DNA from 2 places in the Microbacterium sp. NPDC055442 genome. Region 2 is predicted to be linked to the other one. Evidence: riboswitches for the same ligand, from Rfam matches in the RefSeq annotation. Region 2 holds a riboswitch; the other holds the start of a gene.

Region 1 (8,736 bases), on a different contig from region 2:
TCGGCGATCGAGCTCGTGCTCGAGCACCTCGGACTCGAAGCGAGCGACGCGGTGGGCGTGGGCGACAGCTGGAACGACGTCGAGATGTTCGAGGTGTGCGGCACGGCGGTCGCGATGGGCAACGCCGAACCGACCCTCAAGGCGCTCGCCGACCACATCACGACGACCGTGCGCGACAACGGCGTGTGGAACGCCTTTCGCGCGCTCGACCTGGTCGGCTGAGCGGCCGAACTCACCGAACCCGACCATCCCCGTCAAACCGCACGTCGACGACGTCGGGTTCGACGCGATCGGTACGGTTCGGCGGCGAGCGGGCGGCTACAGGAAGATGTCGGGGAAGAGCGCCGAATCGGGCGTGCCCGGCACCGCGGCGTAGCCCGAGAAGTCCGTCACGCCGGCCGCCTCGAGCACGTCCTCGACGATGAGCGTCTGGCCCGTGTACGCGCGGGCGGGCTGCAGCATGACCTCGAACGCCGCGTCGGCGTAGATCTCGGGCGTGCGGCTGACCCGCATCATCTCGTCGCCGCCGAGCGCGAACTGCACGGCCGCCGTCGCGATCGTCGTGCGCGGCCACAGCGTGTTCGCCGCGATGCCGAACTCGGCGAACTCCGCCGCGATGCCCAGCGTCGCCATCGTCATGCCGTACTTCGCGAGCGTGTAGCCCGTGTGCGCACCGAGCCACTGCGGCGTGAGGTTCAGCGGCGGCGAGAGCGAGATGATGTGCGGGTTCGCGGCCTCCTTCAGGATCGGCACCGCTGCCCGCGAGAGCATGAAGGTGCCGCGCACGTTGACGTCCTGCATGAGGTCGTACTTCTTCGCCGACAGGTCGAGCGATCGCGACAGGTCGATGACGGAGGCGTTGTTGACCACGATGTCGATGCCGCCGAACTCGCCCTGCGTCGTGAACACGGCCTCGGTGACGTCGCCGTCGTTGCGCACGTCGCCGACGATCGGCAGCGCCTGCCCTCCGGCCGCACGGATCGCCTCGGCCGCCGTGTGCACCGTGCCCGCGAGCTTCGGATGCGGCGTGTCGGTCTTCGCCATGAGCGCGATGTTCGCGCCCTCACGCGCCGCACGCAGCGCGATCGCGAGCCCGATGCCGCGGCTGCCGCCCGACATCAGGATCGTCTTTTCGGCGAGTCGTCCGCCCTCGGGGGCGGCGGGCGTGGGGGTCATGGGGTCTCCTTCGACGAGGTCTTGGGCCGTGATCGCGCCGCGAACGCCGCGACACGGGCCTGCGCTTCGGCGGTGTCCAGCGCCGCACCGATCGTGCGGGCCTCTTCGGCGAGCTGCTCGGCGACGGTGCGGCCGGGCTGCGAGCGGATCAGGCGCTTCGCCTCGCCGTACGCGCCCGCGGCGCCCGCGAGCCAGAACCGCGCGATCTCCTCGGCCCGCGCCCCGACGCGTTCGGGGTCGACGACCTCGGCCACGAGGCCCCACTCGAGCGCCTCCTGCGCCGTCAGCAGCCGGTCCTGCAGCACGAGCTGCAGCGCCCGCCGCTCGCCGACAGCGCGCGCGAGCTTCGTCGTGACGGACAGGTCGGGCGTCAGGCCGATGTTGGCATACAGGCTGCCGAGCTTCGAGTCGGCGCCCACGACCGCGTAGTCGCTCGTCAGCAGGATCCCCAGGCCCCCGCCCGCCGTCGTGCCCTGCGCCGCGGCGACGACGGGAACCGAGGATTCGAGAAGAGCCAGGATGCCGCGATTGATGACGCCCGCGAGCTCGACGATGTCTGCGCCGGCGTACGCGTCCTGCGCCATCGCGAGCACGTCGCCGCCCGCGCAGAAGGCGCGTCCGGCCGCGTCGAGCAGGATCGCTCCGACATCGGAGCGCGACGTCGCCTCGGTCGTGGCATCCACCCACGCGTGCGCCATATCGGCGTCGAAGGCGTTCAGCCGGTCGGGGCGGTTCAGGGTGATCCGCGCGAGGCCCTCGTCGACCCGCAGCAGGACGCCGCTCACTTGGGCGCCATCCGGATCGCCCCGTCGAGGCGGATCGTCTCACCGTTGAGGTACTCGTTGTCGACGATCGCCATCACCAGGCGCGCGTACTCGTCGGGGCGGCCGAGTCGCGACGGGTACGGAACCTGCTGGCCGAGGGAGTCCTGTGCGGCCTGGGGCAGGCCCAGCAGCATCGGCGTCTCCATGATGCCGGGCGCGATCGTCACGACGCGGATGCCGTGGCGGGCGAGCTCGCGTGCGATCGGCAGCGTCATGGCGTGCACGCCGCCCTTGGATGCGGCGTATCCCGGCTGACCGATCTGCCCGTCGAACGCCGCGACGGATGCCGTGTTGACGATGACGCCGCGATCGCCCTCTTCGGTCGGCTCGGTGCGAGCGATCGCGGCCGAGGCCTGCGCGATGACGTTGTACGTGCCGACGAGGTTGACGCGCACGATCTTCTCGAAGGCGTCCAGTCCCGTCGGGTTGCCCTCGCGGTCGAGCACCTTCGCCGGCGGCGCGATGCCGGCGCAGTTGACGACGACGCGCAGCGGACCGGCCGCCGACGCGGTCTCGACGGCGGCGGCGACCTGCTCGGGCGAGGTGACGTCGGCGGCCGCGAACGACCCTTCGAGCTCGGCCGCGATGTCGGCTCCGACCGACCCGGGAAGGTCGACGATCGTGACGGCAGCCCCCTCGGCCGCGAGCCGACGGGCCGTGGCCAGACCCAATCCGCTGGCACCGCCGGTCACGAGTGCCGAAGCTCCGGTCAGATTCATGTGCTCTCCTTCGAACCGATTGCGGCCTGCGCCGCGACGTCGCGTCCAGCATATGGGCGACGCCGTGCCCTCTCTCCGCGAAAGGTGTTGGATGGGGGCATGCAGCTGCAGCTCAAGCGGATCTACGACGACGCGGAACCCGGCGACGGCTTCCGCGTGCTCGTGGACCGGCTGTGGCCGCGCGGCGTCTCGAAGGAGCGCGCGGCGCTGGACGAATGGGCGAAGGATGTCGCGCCCTCCGCCGCCCTGCGCGAGGCGTTCCACCACGGCGGCCTGCCGTGGGAGGACTTCGTGTCGGCCTACCGCACCGAGCTCGCCGGAAACCCCGCCGTCCGCGCGCTGCGGGCGGAACTGGCGCAGCATCCCGTGTGCACGCTGCTGTTCGGAGCCCACGACCCGCAGTACAACCAGGCCGTCATCCTGCGCGAGGTTCTCCTCGCCGAGTGATCACGAGGGGCCGAGGATGAAGTTCCACGTGCCCGCCCACAGCGCCGCGCCGATCGCGATGAGGGCGATCGCGAGACCAATGCCCATGAGCGCCCATTCGCGCGCCCCGAAGCGGGATTCGCGCGCCCACGTGCGCCGTGTCGGCGCCCCGAACCCGCGGGCCTCCATCGCCGTCGCGAGCTTCGTCCCTCGGCGGATCGAGAGCACGAGCAGCGCGAAGGCCATGCCGAGGAAGCGCCGGATGCGGCCGCGATCGGCGACGCCACGGGCCCGGCGGGCGAGCTCGAGCGCCCGCCAGTCGTCGAGGAAGAGCCCGACCATCCGCAGGCCCGCGAGCGCTCCGAGCACGAACCGGGCGGGGAGCCGCGCGATCTGCGCGAGCCCGTCGGCGAGATCGGTGGGGTCGACCGTGACGAAGAGCACGACCGACGGCAGCGCGATCGCCAGCACGCGCAGCAGCGTCGCGAGGGCGAGTTCGAGCGAGCCGTCGCTGATCCGCACGACGAACCACTCGACGTAGATCTCACCCGATGTCTCGCCGTAGAGCGCGATCGTGACGGCCGTGAGGGGCGCGGCGAGCCACACGGGCCACGTCCGCATCCAGAACTCCCGCCAGCGCAGCCCCGCGAAGGGCAGCAGCAGGCACTCGAGCAGCAGCGCGACCGCCGCCGAGACGGGGTCGAGCGTCAGCACGAGCGGGATCGCGATGAGCGCGCTCGCGCCGAGCTTCGCGACGGGGTTGATGCGGGCGACGGCGCCCGTGCGCGCGTGCGTGTCGAGCAGGGTCATGGCAGCGACCCTGCGGCATCCGGATCGGGGCGCGGCATCCGGAACTGCTCGGCGCGCAGCGCCTCGACGACATCGAGATCGTGCGTGATCGTGACGATCGCCGAGCCCTCGTCGCGGAGCCGGGCCAGCAACGCCACGAGCTCGGCCCACGTGCGGGCGTCCTGACCGAATGTGGGCTCATCGAGCACGAGCACGCGCGGCGCCGTCGCGAGCGCCGCTGCGACCGTGAGCCGCCGCTTCTCGCCGCCGGACAGCGTGTACGGATTCGCCCCCGCGAGCCGGACCAGGCGCAGCCGCTCGAGCAGCTCGTCGACGCGGCGGGAGATCTCGTCCTCGGGCAGGCGCAGCGCTCGCGGTCCGATCTCGAGCTCGCCGCGCACGGTGCGTCCGAGGAGCTGGTGCTCGGGGTCCTGGAAGACGGTGCCGATGCGGGTCAGCAGCTGCCGCGACGCCCAGCCGATCGGCGAGTCGCCCGCGCCGTCAGCGAGCAGCGGGTGCGCCCGCAGGGATCCGGATGCCGGTGGCAGCAGGCCCGCGAGCGTGAGGCCGAGCGTGGACTTCCCCGCGCCGTTGGGGCCCGTCACGGCGAGGGCCGCGCCGGCGCGCACGTCGACCTCCAGGCCCGTCGCGACGGCGCGTCCGCGCACGCGCTCGACGGCGAGGTCGCGCGCTTCGAGCAGCACGGCACCGGCGGGTCGCGGCGGCGCGGGCGGGTGCGCGGGCGGATGCCCGGGAACCCACACGCCGCCTGCCGCGAGCTCGACGGCGCGACCGCGCAGCACGTCGTCGACGGGTCCGTCGGCCACGACGCCGCCCGCACCCAGCACGATGACGCGGGTCACCAGCGGCAGCCACACCTGGACGCGGTGCTCGACGACGACGAGGGTCGCGTCGTGCGCGTCGAGCATCGCGGCGACGGCGGCGCGCACTTCTCCGACCCCGTCGGGGTCGAGGTTGGCCGTGGGCTCGTCGAGCAGCACGAGCCCGGGGCGCATCGCGAGCGCGCCGGCGAGCGCGAGGCGCTGCTTCTGGCCGCCGGACAGCTGCTTCGTCGGCCGGTCGAGCGGCACATCGAGGCCGACGGCGTCGAGCGAGCTCGCGACGCGCCGCCAGATCTCCTCGCGCGGGATGCCGAAGTTCTCGCAGCCGAACGCGACGTCGTCGCCGACGCGGGCGAGGATCACCTGCGAGTCGGGGTCCTGCAGCACAAGTCCCGCCCGGCCTCGTACTGCCGCGGCCGGCACGCCGTCGATGAGCAGCTCGCCCTCGGACTCGCCCTCCTCCTCGCCGCCGAGCACGCCCGCCAGGCCGTGCAGGAGCGTCGACTTGCCCGATCCCGACGCCCCGAGCAGCAGCACGCGCTCGCCGGGCTCGATGCGGAAGGTCGCCTCGCGCACGGCCCAGGCGTGACGCGACGCGTGGCGCCACCCCCACCCGCGCGCCTCGACGACGGCGGGGCCGGAGACGGTGCTCATCACGGCTAGACGCGCACGCGTGCCGCGCGCCCCGACGCGAACCGGTCGAGCGCCCCCGTCGCGGCGAGCCCGCGGGCGAGCACCCACGACAGCGCGCCCGCGATCACGGCACCCGAGAGGAGCGTGCTGATCATGTAGATGACCGTGAAGGTCACATCTGCTCCGGGGTACCACAGGAGCAGGTTGTTGATCCCGCCGGTCAGCGCCGCACCCGCGCCCGCCAGCACGGCAACGGGGAACGACCAGCGCTTGTAGAGGAAGAGCAGGAAGATCAGCTCGGCGCCGAGGCCCTGCACGAGACCGGCCTCGATCGTGAGGAACCCGCCCCACGTGTTGCCGACGAGCGCCGAGACGACGGCGGCGAGCGTCTCGGTGTAGATCGCGGCGCCGGGCTTTCGGATGATGAGCGCGCCCAGCACGCCGGCGAAGAGCCAGGGGCCGTCGAGCAGACCCTGGATGCCCGGCGCGAGCGGTTCGAGCAGCGTCTTGGGCCCGAGATAGCCGATGTTCCACAGCAGGAAGATGAGTCCCGACGCGACGCCGATGACGCTCGCGACGACGATGTCGACGACTCTCCAGCGCAGCCTGCGGACGTTCGTGGACCGGGTGGATGCGGACGTGACGGTGTGCATCGGATGCTCCTCCCTGCGCCGGCATGATCCGGATCAGGTTCGACGGTCGAAGCGTGGGTCGCTTCCTCTCAGCCCGGCTCACCGGACTCCCGTGGTTGTGCCGATGAGTATAGCCGCCCGCCGCGCGTTGTACCGTAGGCGGGTGGCCCCCGACATCACCCCACCGCCCTCGCGCCGTGCCCTGCGCAATCAGGCGGCCATGCGCGCGGTGACGGCGACCCTCGAGGCCGATGAGGCGCCGACGGCGTCGGCGACGACGACCGACGTGACGCTCCCCTCTCCTGATCTGCCGCGCACGAGCACGGACGCGCCCGCCATCACCGCCGGCGCACTGTCGGGTCGGCGAGCCCTCGCGTGGGTCGACTCCGCTCGGGTGGGGATGTCGCCGGTGCCCGCCGAGCCCGGCCCCGATCTGCTCGGACGGGGTCCGCGCCGGTCGCCGCTGCGCGCGGGTGTGCTCGTCCCCGCCTCGCTCGTCGCGCTCGTCGTGGGGGCGTATGCCGCCACCACGCTGCTGTGGCCCCTGCACGCCGTCGCGCCGACGATCGAGGCGATCGGCGTGCAGCCCGTCGCCGCGGCGGAGGCCGCTCTGCCCTGGCCCGACGTCGGCGCCGCCGCCGTCGCGGTCGACGGCTTCGACACGCAGCTCGCGTCGATGCCCGAACCGCTCAGCATCGCGAGCATCACGAAGGTCGTCACGGCACTCGCGGTGCTCGAGGAGATGCCGCTCGAACTCGGCGAGGCGGGGCCCGAGTACCGGTTCACGGGGTACGACCGAACGCGATACTGGCAGTACCGCGCCAACGGCGAATCGGCGCTCGATGTTCCCGTCGGCGGGGCCCTGACGCAGTACCAGATGCTCGAAGGCATGCTCATCGCCTCGGGCAACAACTACGCCGACCGCCTCGCAACGACGCTCTGGCCGACCGACGAGATCTTCGCGGAGGCGGCGAACGGATGGCTCCGCACGCACGGCGTCGAGGGCATCGAGGTCGTCGAGCCCACGGGACTGGACCCGCGCAACATCGCGACCCCCGCCGCCCTGCTGACCCTCGCGCAGAAGGCCCTCGCCCACCCCGTCATCGCCGAGATCGTCGCCAAGCGCTCCGTCGACCTTCCGGGCGTGGGCGTCATCGAGAACACGAACCGGCTGCTCGAGGATGCCGGCGTCATCGGCGTCAAGACGGGCACCCTGGACACCTGGAACGTGCTGACGGCGAAAGACGTCATGGTGGGCGAGACCCCCGTGCGCGTGTACGCGTCGGTGCTGGGACAGCCCGACGGCGACGCCCGGGTCGCCGTCTCACGCGCCCTCTATGCCCAGATCGAGACCGAGCTGCAGCCGCGGCCCTCGGTCGAAGCGGGCACGACGGTGGGCCGGGCGACGACCGCGTGGGGCGCGAACGTGCCGATCGTCACCGCCGAGGATGCCGCCGTCGTGCTGTGGAACGGCAGCGCCGCCGCCGTGTCGACCGCGTTCGACCTCGGTGACGCACGCGCGAAGGGCGCCACGGTCGGCGAACTCTCGGCCGTCGGCCCGCTCGATCGCGCCGCCGTGCCGCTGCGTCTTTCCGACGACATCGCAGATCCGGATGCCTGGTGGCGACTGACGCACCCGCTCGAACTGTTCGGGCTGACCAGCTGACCGATCAGGCGAAGCGCACGGTCTGCTGAAGGCGGGTGCGCAGGTCGAAGACCTCGGTCCCGCCGATCGACCGCGCGCCGGCCACGCCGCGGCGCAGGATCGTCGACAGGGCGCTGCGCGACACGATCGCGACGGGAGTGCCGCGCACCTTCCCGAGCTCGTCGATGGGGTGCGCGACGTCGTCGTCGGGAAGCACGACGATCGCTCCGCCGAACCGCACCCCCGCGGCGCGCGCGAGGGCGCGTGTGCGGCCGACCAGGGTCGCCAGGGGCGCACCCGTCACCCCCTCGCCGATGAGCTCGCCCCGGCGCACGCGCACGGGGCCGCCCGTGTCGGCCGACTGCACGGCATACAGTCCACTCGGCCCCAGCACGATGTGGTCGATCTTGGCGTCGGGCCCGTCTCCGCGAGCGGCCGCACGCACGTCGTGCCACACGGTGTAGCCCATCCCGAGATCGGCCACGATGCGGGCCGTCGCCTCTTCGGCGAGCGCGTCGGCGAGGAGTCCGCGCAGGTGGTGGGGCGCGGAGCGCACGAGGGCGGGATCGTAGGGGTCGTCGAGGTCGACGCCCCGGCCGACCCATTCCCGCATGAGTCGCAGATAGCGCTCGCGGTTCCAGCCCCCGGGATGACCGTGCGACCGGGCCCGCGGCCGCGTGTCGGCCGCGGGGCGCGGCGGACGCCAGCCCGCGGCATCCTGAGCGAAGCTCGGCGCGGCGTGCGCCCCGAACCCGTGTCCGCGGTCGTAGGCGGCGCGCGCCTGGATCGTGCCGACGAGCTCCCACGCGCGCTGCACCTGCACGAAGACGGCGGCCTCCCCGCCCGTGTCGGGGTGGGTCTGCCGCAGGCGCAGACGATAGGCGCGGCGCAGCGTCTCGTCGTCGACATCGGGGGCGACGCCGAGCACGTCGTAGGCCGACGCCGAGAGCGGACTGTCGAACACGCACCCTCCCGATCGGCGCCGCGGCCGCGGCGGCTTACAGGTTATGCCACGTCGCCCTCAGCGTCGTTCGTGACGCCGCGCGTAGG
Region 2 (8,736 bases):
ACGCGCGCGACGCCGAGCTCACGGGCGATCCCGGGAAGCTCGACGAGCCTCGTCGGGGCGTATCCCGGGAGCGAGGCGTGGAAGCCGAGGGCATCGGGCGAGCGGTCGGTCCGCCAGCGACGGGCGGCAGGGTTCAGGTAGGCGTCGACGCTCATGACGCGAGCCTACGCACCGTGTCGGCGAGCACCGCGATGCCCGCTGCGCAGTCCTCGGGCGTCGAGTACTCGCGCGGATTGTGGCTGATGCCGTCGTACTGGCCGCGCACGAAGACCATCGCGGTCGGGGCGATCACCGCCATCTCCTGCGCGTCGTGTCCGGCGCCGGACATGAGCGGCATCGTGTCGTACCCGAGGTCTGTCGCGACCTGAGCGATCGTCTCCTGGATGCCCGTGTCGAACGGCACGCTCGTCGTCCTCGCCATGCGGGCGGACTCGACGCGCAGGCCGGGCTGCGTGCCGGGAAGCGTCTCGAGGTACGCCGCGAAATCGCGTTCGGCGGCGGCCAGGTGCGCATCGTCCGGATTTCGCAGGTCCACCGTCAGTTCGGCGCGGTCGGGGACGACGCTCGGCAGTCCGGGCGACGTCGAGATGAGCCCGACGGTGCCGCGCAGCCGGCCATAGACGCCCGAGTCCACCATCTCGCGGACCTTCACGACGATCTGGGCCGCGGCAAGTCCGGCGTCGGCGCGCAGCTCGGTCGGCGTCGTGCCGGCGTGCGCGGCGCGGCCGTGCACGGTGATCCGCTGCCACGAGATGGCCTGCACACCGGTCACGACGCCGATCGGGACGCCTTCGCGCAGCAGAACGGGCCCCTGCTCGATGTGGCATTCGACGTAGGCGTGCACAGGCTCGATGCGCACGGAGCGCTGACCGCGGAAGCCGATGCGCGCGAGCTCGTCTCCGAAGCGGAGGCCGCGCGCATCCGTCAGCGCGTACGCGTCCTCCAGCCGGATGCGGCCCGCCGCGACGGCGGACCCCAGCATGTCGGTGCCGAACCGCACACCTTCCTCCTCGGTCCATGCGGCGACGACGATGGGGCGGCGCGTGCGGATCGCCTGCTCATCGAGAGCGCGCACCGTCTCGAGCGCGCCCAGCACGCCGAGGCATCCGTCGAAGGCGCCCGCCGTTCCGACGCTGTCGATGTGAGATCCGGCGATGACCGGCGCGAGGCCGGGCTCGGTCCCCTCTCGACGACCGAAGATGTTGCCCATCTCGTCGATCGTGACGTCGAGACCGGCCTCCCGCATCCATTCCACGAGAAGGCGCCGACCGGCGGCATCCTCGTCGGTGAGCGACTGTCGGTCGACACCGACGAGTCCTGTCGCGTCGTCCTGATAGGCGCCGATGCGCGCGAGCTCCATGAGGCGGTCCCACAGGTGCTGTCCATCGATCGCGACAGAAGCGGGGGCGTGAGTCGTGTCGGTCATGTGCGTCTCCCGGGTCGGTGGATGCCAGCATCCCGCGTCCGTACCGACGAATCGATAGCATGCTTCTCATCGGTACTGATGAGTTCTCTTCATGAGAGGAAGCCATGTACGACGTGCACCGGCTGAGACTGCTCCGCGAGCTCCGGCTGCGCGGGACGCTTGCCTCCGTGGGGGCCGCACTCGGCTACAGCCCGTCGGCGATCTCCCACCAGCTCGCCGTGCTCGAGCGCGAAGTCGGCGTGCCTCTGCTGGAGCCGGTGGGACGCGGCGTGCGGCTCACGGCGACCGCCGATGTGCTCGTGGGTCACGCCGAAGCGGTCCTGCGCGAGCTCGAGCGTGCCGAAGCGGGAGTTGCGGCGAGTCGCGGCGCCGTCATGGGAACCGTACGCATCGCGACCTTCCAGACGGCCGCGCACACGATCGTGCCCCGCGCGCTGGCCGCGCTCACGGCGCAGCATCCGAGTCTCGATGTGCGCTTCTCGCACATCGACGCCCCGGCCGCGATCCCCGGCCTGGTCGCGCGCGAGTTCGACGTCGTCCTGTCGGAGCGCTATCCGGGCGAGCCGGCGACACCTCGCGCGGGCGTTCTCACCGACGAACTCGCGCGGGATACGCTGCGCCTCGCGGTGCCGGACTCCTGGTCGGGCGAGGCCCTGTCCGATCTGGCGGATGCCCCGTGGATCATGGAGCACGTCGGCACGAACGCGCGGGCCTGGTCGGACGCGATGTGCCGCGGCGCGGGCTTCGAGCCGCGCGTCGCCTTCGAGACGGCGGATGTCCTGCTGCACGCGCAGCTCATCGATCGCGGGCTCGCTGCGGGGTTCCTGCCCGATCTCGTGGCCGCCCGGGCCGGCGGCATCCGCCTGCACGACACGGGACGGAGCCGGATGATCGAGAGCTCGGTGCGCGCCGGCAGCGAGACCTCGCCCGCGATCGCGGCCGTCCGCGCCGCGCTGCACCGGGCCGTCGCCTGACGGCGACCTGATGCGCCGATCGGCGAGTCCTCGGCGGGGCCATCCGCGCGCGTCTAGCCGGCACGCAGCAGGTCGCGCAGCCGCTCTTCCAGGGCGGGCACTCGCGGATCCGTCACGAACCCCTCCCCCCGCGGGATGTCCCTCGACACCACGGCCTCACCGATGATCCGGGCGGGACGGCGCGAGATGACGTAGACGCGGTCCGACAGCCGGACCGCCTCGCGGATGTCATGCGTCACGAGCAGCACGCTCCACCGGTGCTGCGCCCAGACGGTCAGCAGCCACTCCTGCATCTCGTCGCGGGTGATCGCGTCGAGCGCACCGAACGGCTCGTCGAGCAGGAGCAGCGGCTTGCCCTGCACGACCGTGCGAGCTAGCGACACCCGCTGCCGCATCCCTCCGGACAGCTGGCGCGGGTAGCGCCGCTCACTGCCGGACAGCCCGAAGGCGTCGAACAGCTCGCCGGCGCGGCGCCGCGCTTCACGCCGTGGCACGCCCGCGACCTCGAGCCCGATCGCGGCGTTGTCGAGAGCGCGACGCCACGGCAGCAGCACGTCTCGCTGCGGCATGAACGCGAAGGGCCGCTCTCGTTCCGGCACGGGGGCGCCGTCGAAGAGGATCCGGCCGGCATCGGCGACGAGCTCACCCGTGAGCAGCGAGAGGAGCGTCGACTTGCCGCTGCCGCTCGGGCCGATCAGGCTCACGATCTCACCGGGCGCGACCGACAGAGTGAGGTCATCGAGCACCGGCATCCCGTCGAAGCCTTTGCGGATGCCGGTGAGTTCCAGGCCGCCGACGTTCATCGCAGTGCACCCTTCTCGACGCGCAGCCAGGGCAGTACGAGGCGTTCCACCAGACCGACGAGCCCGTAGAGAAGGAGTGTCAGCACCGAGCTGACCGCGACGGCCGCGAGCACCAGATCCGTTCGGAACACGTTCTTCGCGCTCTGCATGTAGACGCCCAGGCCCGAGACGGCGCCGGCGTACTCCGCGAAGATCGCGCCCACGACGGCGTAGGTGATCGAGATGCGCAGCGAGGAGAAGAACGACGGCATCGCCGTGGGCAGCCGGACCATGCGGAACACGGTGCGTGTGCCCGCCCCCATCGAGCGCAGCAGGTGCTCGGCGTCGGGATCGGCGGAGGCGAAGCCGCGCATGAGTCCCACCACCATCGGGAAGAACGTGACGAACGCGACGAGCAGCACCTTCGGCAGCAGACCGAACCCGAACCACAGCACGACCAGCGGCGCGAGCGCGATGAGCGGCAGGGTCTGGCTCACGATGAGCAGCGGCATCACCGCCCGCCGTCCGAGCGCGAAGAAGTCGAGCGCGGTCGCGGTGAGGAATGCGACCGCGATCGACAGCGTGAAGCCCAGTGCGGTCGCGGTGAGCGTGGGGATCGTGTGGCGCAGCAGCACCTCCCGCTCGCCGAACCCCTGCTCGAGGATCCGGGTCGGCGAGGGCAGGACGCCGGCCGCGACGAGGCCCGCGTTCGCCACGACCTCCCACAGAACGAGGATCGTCAGTGCGGCGGCGATCGGGGGCAGGACGACGCCGACGGTGCCGCGCATCCTGCTCACTCGAGGTAGTCGGTCGAGTAGTACTCCGACCAGTCGGGCGCCTCGGTCACGACCGCCCCCGCGGCATCCGTCAGCACACCGTGGGCGATGAGGAACGCGCCGAAGTCCTCCCACTTCTGGGGCACGGCCTCGCCGATCGCGACGCCGTCGGCGACGAAGTACTCCTCCGCGAGCAGGGTCGCGCTGCGCGTCACGAGCTCTTCCGCGGCGCCCAACGTGTCGGAATTGGCCTCGATGAGGATGCGAGCCGCGTTCTCGGGCTCGGCGGCGGCATACGCGTAACCGCGCTGCACGGCTGAGACGAACGCCCGAGCCGTCTCGGGGTTCACCTCCAGGTAGGCGTCGCTCGAGACGATCCCCGTCGACTGCAGGTCGGGCACGCCGTAGTCCTGGTAGCGGAACGCGCGGTAGGGGTGACCGTCGATGTCGGCCTGGATGTCCTGCCACGTCGAGACCGAGAGCGTGAAGTCGATGCGCTGCTGACTCAGCGCCTCATAGGCGCCGGTGTCGAGCACGACCTCTTCGAAGTCGCCGTCGCCGCCGTCGCCCTGGATCACGGCACGCGCGAGCGCGCCGTAGAGCGGCGAGCCGAAGCCGCCGAAGACCCCGCCGTCGAGGTCCGCGGGGCGCTCGATGTCGTCGCGGTCGCCGAGGAGCACCAGTTGGCCCGTATCGGACTGCGTCACCTGGAAGACCGATACGACGTCTCGACCCGCCGTGCGAGCCAGCTGCACGCCCGCTTGACCGGCCAGCCCGAAGTCCGCCGACCCGGCAGAGACCAGCTCGGGCACCGAGGTCGAGGCGTACGGCAGGATCTCGACGTCGATCCCCGCCTCGTCGAAGTATCCGAGCGCATCGGCGACGTACACGCCGATGTGGTTGGTGTTCGGCGCCCAGTCCAGGGCGAACGTGACCTTCTCGAGGTCGTCGGGCGAGTCCGCCGACCCGGCTGCGCAGCCGGTGAGACCGAGCGCGACGATGGAGATGGATGCCGCGAGGGCGTGGAGTTTTCGCATGGGTGTGCCCCTCTGATCGGGCACGGGTGAAGAAGAGATGCCTCCCTGCGCTGGCATTATCCAGATCAGGTTCGACGGTCGAAGGTTGGGACCTTCCTCTCAGCCCGGTCTACCGAGCTCCCGTGTACCGACGAGCGTAGCCGAGATCCGCAGAAGGGCTATCGTGGTGCGTCATGCCCCCCGTGATACATCAGAACGCGCTCACTCCGACCGAGTACGGGGTGGGCGCGCGCTTCACCCTCTCGGTCTACGACTCCGCCTACGTCGACATCATCCTGGGTGCGCTCGCGACCGCCGACGCGAGCGCCGTGACCGTCGACACGACCGACATCTCCACCTTCGTGGGCGGCGCCGAGAACGACGTGCTGCGCTATCTGCGCGACGTCATCGCCTCCGCGTCCTCCGGCGGAGCGCACGTGTCCGCGGCGATCCTGCTCTCCCGAGGCTGCCCCGGCGAACTGCAGTGCGAGCTTCCCGCGGGGGTGGATGCGATCGGCGCCGAACCGGTGCAGCTCGCGGCCACCGGCATCCGTGCACGCGCCCACTGGTCGCTGTATCCCCTGCTCGACGGCGGTGCCGACGGCGATCACATGACGGCGATCTACGACGCGATCGAGCACGCGAAGGAGATCGGCGTGTACGCGGGTTCGGACCACTACGCGACGCGCCTGGACGGCGACCTCGCCGACGTGCTGACGACCGTCGCGAACGCCTGGATCGCGGTGGGACGAACCGTGCAGCACGTGACGACCCACGTCACGATCTCGATCAACAGTCCGACTCTCGCGGCGAGCTGACGTGGCGAGGCAGATGCACCTCGTCGCGATGGTGAATCCGCCGACGAGCCAGTATGCCGAGAACTGGCGCAACCCGCTCGGGCGGGCCGACTGGCTGCGCGGCGAATTCTTCGCTGACCTGGGGCGGATGCTGGAGCGCGGCCGGTTCGACATGATCTTCTTCGCCGACGCACTGGCGGTGCCCGAAGCCGCGGACGGCACGGTCGACACGACCCTGGCGACCGGCGGGAAGGGCAGCATCTACCTCGATCCGATCTCGCTCATCTCGCTCGTCGCGGGAGTGACGAGCCGGATCGGGCTCGGCGCGACCGTGTCCACGAGCTTCGCGCCGCCGTACACGATCGCGCGGCAGCTCCTGACCGTCGACCAGCTGTCGGGTGGACGCGTCGCGTGGAACATCGTGACCTCCACGACGAACGCCGAGGCCCGCAATCACGGGCGTGAGAGCATCGCGGGGTCGGCCGCTCGGTACGACAAAGCCGACCGGGTCGCGGAGACGGTCGTGGATCTGTGGAAGAGCTGGGATGCGGACGCACTCGTGCTCGACCGCGAAGCGCGCCGGTTCGCGGATCCGGACCGCGTGCACCGAGTGCCGGCGCGCAACGCCGACCTGGCGCGCGGACCCCTAACGGTGCCGGCGAGTCCGCAGAGGCACCCCGTGCTCATGCAGGCGGGAGCTTCGCCGCGCGGACGCGATTTCGCGGCGCGATGGGCGGAGGTGGTCTTCGCGATCGGAGACTCCGAAGACCAGATGCGGGCCTTCCGCCAAGAGCTGCGCGGGCGCGCCGAGCGAGATCACGGCAGGGATCCGGACAGCATCCGTGTCCTGCAGGGTCTGCAGCCGGTGCTCGGGCGGACGGACGCCGATGCGCAGTCGCGGCTGGAGCAGCTGCGCGCGCAGATCTCGCTCGACGACGCCCTGGTCAAGCTCGCTCGGCTGCTGCATGCCGAGTCGCTCGACCCCGCCGCATCCGCCGTCACGACACTCGAGGCGCACCGGGGTGCGACGGGGAGCGTCGCGTTCGAGGACATGCTCGCCGCGGTGAGCGCGCAGCGCGGCTACACCGTCGCCGACCTCGCGATCGAGCAGGCGCTGAATCAGCTGCATCCTCAGATCGTGGGCTCGCCGGCGAGCGTCGCCGACGAGCTCGAGCACCTGTTCCGCGGCGAGGCCGCCGACGGGTTCATCATCATGCCGGCGCTGTACCACTCGTCGTTCGAAGAGTTCGTGAACGGCGTCGTGCCCGAACTGCAGCGTCGCGGTGTGTTTCGCACCGAGTACGCGGGACCGACGCTCCGCGACAACCTGCGGGGCTGATCTCTCGACGTCGCCGGCCCCAACATCGATGCGCGCCGCCCGCACGCAGCCCGCGCATCGTCGACGTGCGCCGCCCGCATCGTCGAGGTGCGGCGCCCCGCACGCAGCCCGCGCATCGTTGAGGTGCGCCGCCCGCACGCAGCCCGCGCATCGTCGACTTGCGCCCTATGTCGGACACGCCCGGCGTGTCGCCGACACAGGGCGCAAGTCGGCGAACGGGGACGGGCTGACGCGAGAGGGATGCCGCCGCTCGGGCGGCAGGGGCAGCAAGGGCATACGCAGAAAGCGGGCGCAGGCGCGCGGATCGCGGGGGGAATGTGGTGGCGAGTGAGGGATTCGAACCCCCGAATGCTGAGCAGTCTGATTTACAGTCAGATCCCTTTGGCCGCTTGGGTAACTCGCCGGGTGCGCACCCGCCCAGCTTTTTCAGTCGACCGGAGGCGCGATCCACAATCTTACGCGCATCTTGCCGGTGTTCGAAATCGACCCGCTCAGGTGCCGATGCGACCCAGGTCCATGCCGTCCAGAGCCCTCGGTGTGCGCAGCAGCGCGCCCTCGAAACGGCACGTGGCGGCGGCCATCTCCATCGCGTCGCGAAGCACCGCGTCCCAGCCGTCGGCGTGCGTCGGCGAATGGTCCACGAGCCCGGCGAGCGCGGCGGCGAAGGCGGCGTCGCCGGCACCCATCGTGTCGACGATCCGGCCGGGCAGTCGCGGCACCGGTCGGGTCAGGACCACGTCGCCCGCTTCGATCGTGGCGCCCGCCGATCCGCGGGTCGCGAGCACGGCGTGCGCGCCGAGCTCGACCATCCGCGCCCGCACGGCGTCGAGCGGCGCGCGATAGAGCAGCCGCGCGTCGTCGTCGCCGACCTTGATCAGCCGAGCGCCGGGCACGACGCGCTCGAATCCCTGCACGAATGCGGCTCGGTCGCGCAGCATCCCGGGTCTGGGGTTCGGGTCGATCGCGACGGATGCTGCGTCGGCGAGCGCGTCGCGCAGCTCATCCGCCTGCTCGGGGTCGTCGAAGGCGACGCAGCTGACGGCGACGAGATCGGCCGCTGCGATGACGGCGCGCTCGCGTTCGCCCAGCCGGATGCGGCGACGCCGGGCCGCCTCGTTGAACTCGTACTGCGGTTCCCCTCGCGTGCGCGTGCTCACGGCGCGCGCGGAGCCGTGCGGTGCGGGGGTCGCGATCAGCCCGACGCCGAGGTCGCCGAGGTATCGGCGGATGCGCGAGCCCGCGTCATCATCGCCCACCATCGCGATGAGGGTCGCCGGCACGCCGACCCGGACGAGGCCGACCGCGACGTTGAGCGCGGCTCCGCCGACGAATTCGCGGATGCCGCGGGGGTCGCGCAGCTCGTCGATCAGCGCGTCGCCGATGACGACGACCGTCACCGGCGCGAGCCCGCTGTCTCGAGCACGCGCGCGACGAACGCTTCGACGCGCGCGCGGGTGCCGTCGATGCGGCGGTCCACGCTCGCGCGGATCTCGCTCGGCGCGAGCGGAGCCGCCAGTCGCACGTTCTCGTGGCACGACAGGTCGGAGCAGATGTAGGTGCCGACGCTGTCGCCGTGCTCTCCCGCCTCGCCGGCCCTGCGCGCCGTGAAGAGCGCCACCTGGTCGG

What was found. Region 2 has a riboswitch for thiamine pyrophosphate ahead of ACWIBS_RS03695 (ABC transporter substrate-binding protein). Riboswitches for the same ligand answer to the same signal wherever they lie in the genome.
Region 1: it holds a riboswitch for thiamine pyrophosphate, as region 2 does, so the genes downstream of both, ACWIBS_RS09330 (ECF transporter S component) here and ACWIBS_RS03695 (ABC transporter substrate-binding protein) in region 2, are expected to answer to the same signal.

Annotation. Positions count from the first base shown of each region.
Region 1 covers NZ_JBSHLF010000003.1:426,040-434,775, reverse strand. The annotation lists gene ACWIBS_RS09365 (Cof-type HAD-IIB family hydrolase) at 1-222, shown strand, start outside; gene ACWIBS_RS09360 (SDR family oxidoreductase) at 319-1,176, opposite strand; gene ACWIBS_RS09355 (enoyl-CoA hydratase/isomerase family protein) at 1,173-1,961, opposite strand; gene ACWIBS_RS09350 (SDR family NAD(P)-dependent oxidoreductase) at 1,958-2,719, opposite strand; gene ACWIBS_RS09345 (DUF488 domain-containing protein) at 2,819-3,166, shown strand; gene ACWIBS_RS09340 (energy-coupling factor transporter transmembrane component T family protein) at 3,167-3,955, opposite strand; gene ACWIBS_RS09335 (ABC transporter ATP-binding protein) at 3,952-5,430, opposite strand; gene ACWIBS_RS09330 (ECF transporter S component) at 5,436-6,062, opposite strand; TPP riboswitch at 6,056-6,165, opposite strand; gene ACWIBS_RS09325 (D-alanyl-D-alanine carboxypeptidase) at 6,205-7,707, shown strand; gene ACWIBS_RS09320 (DnaJ domain-containing protein) at 7,712-8,650, opposite strand; gene ACWIBS_RS09315 (hypothetical protein) at 8,708-8,736, opposite strand, start outside.
Region 2 covers NZ_JBSHLF010000001.1:745,276-754,011, forward strand. The annotation lists gene ACWIBS_RS03670 (pyridoxal-phosphate dependent enzyme) at 1-155, opposite strand, end outside; gene ACWIBS_RS03675 (M20 family metallo-hydrolase) at 152-1,426, opposite strand; gene ACWIBS_RS03680 (LysR family transcriptional regulator) at 1,531-2,400, shown strand; gene ACWIBS_RS03685 (ABC transporter ATP-binding protein) at 2,454-3,203, opposite strand; gene ACWIBS_RS03690 (ABC transporter permease) at 3,200-3,970, opposite strand; gene ACWIBS_RS03695 (ABC transporter substrate-binding protein) at 3,976-4,995, opposite strand; TPP riboswitch at 5,020-5,129, opposite strand; gene ACWIBS_RS03700 (YkoF family thiamine/hydroxymethylpyrimidine-binding protein) at 5,169-5,792, shown strand; gene ACWIBS_RS03705 (NtaA/DmoA family FMN-dependent monooxygenase) at 5,794-7,110, shown strand; tRNA gene ACWIBS_RS03710 (tRNA-Tyr) at 7,429-7,513, opposite strand; gene ACWIBS_RS03715 (PfkB family carbohydrate kinase) at 7,602-8,507, opposite strand; gene ACWIBS_RS03720 (FBP domain-containing protein) at 8,504-8,736, opposite strand, start outside.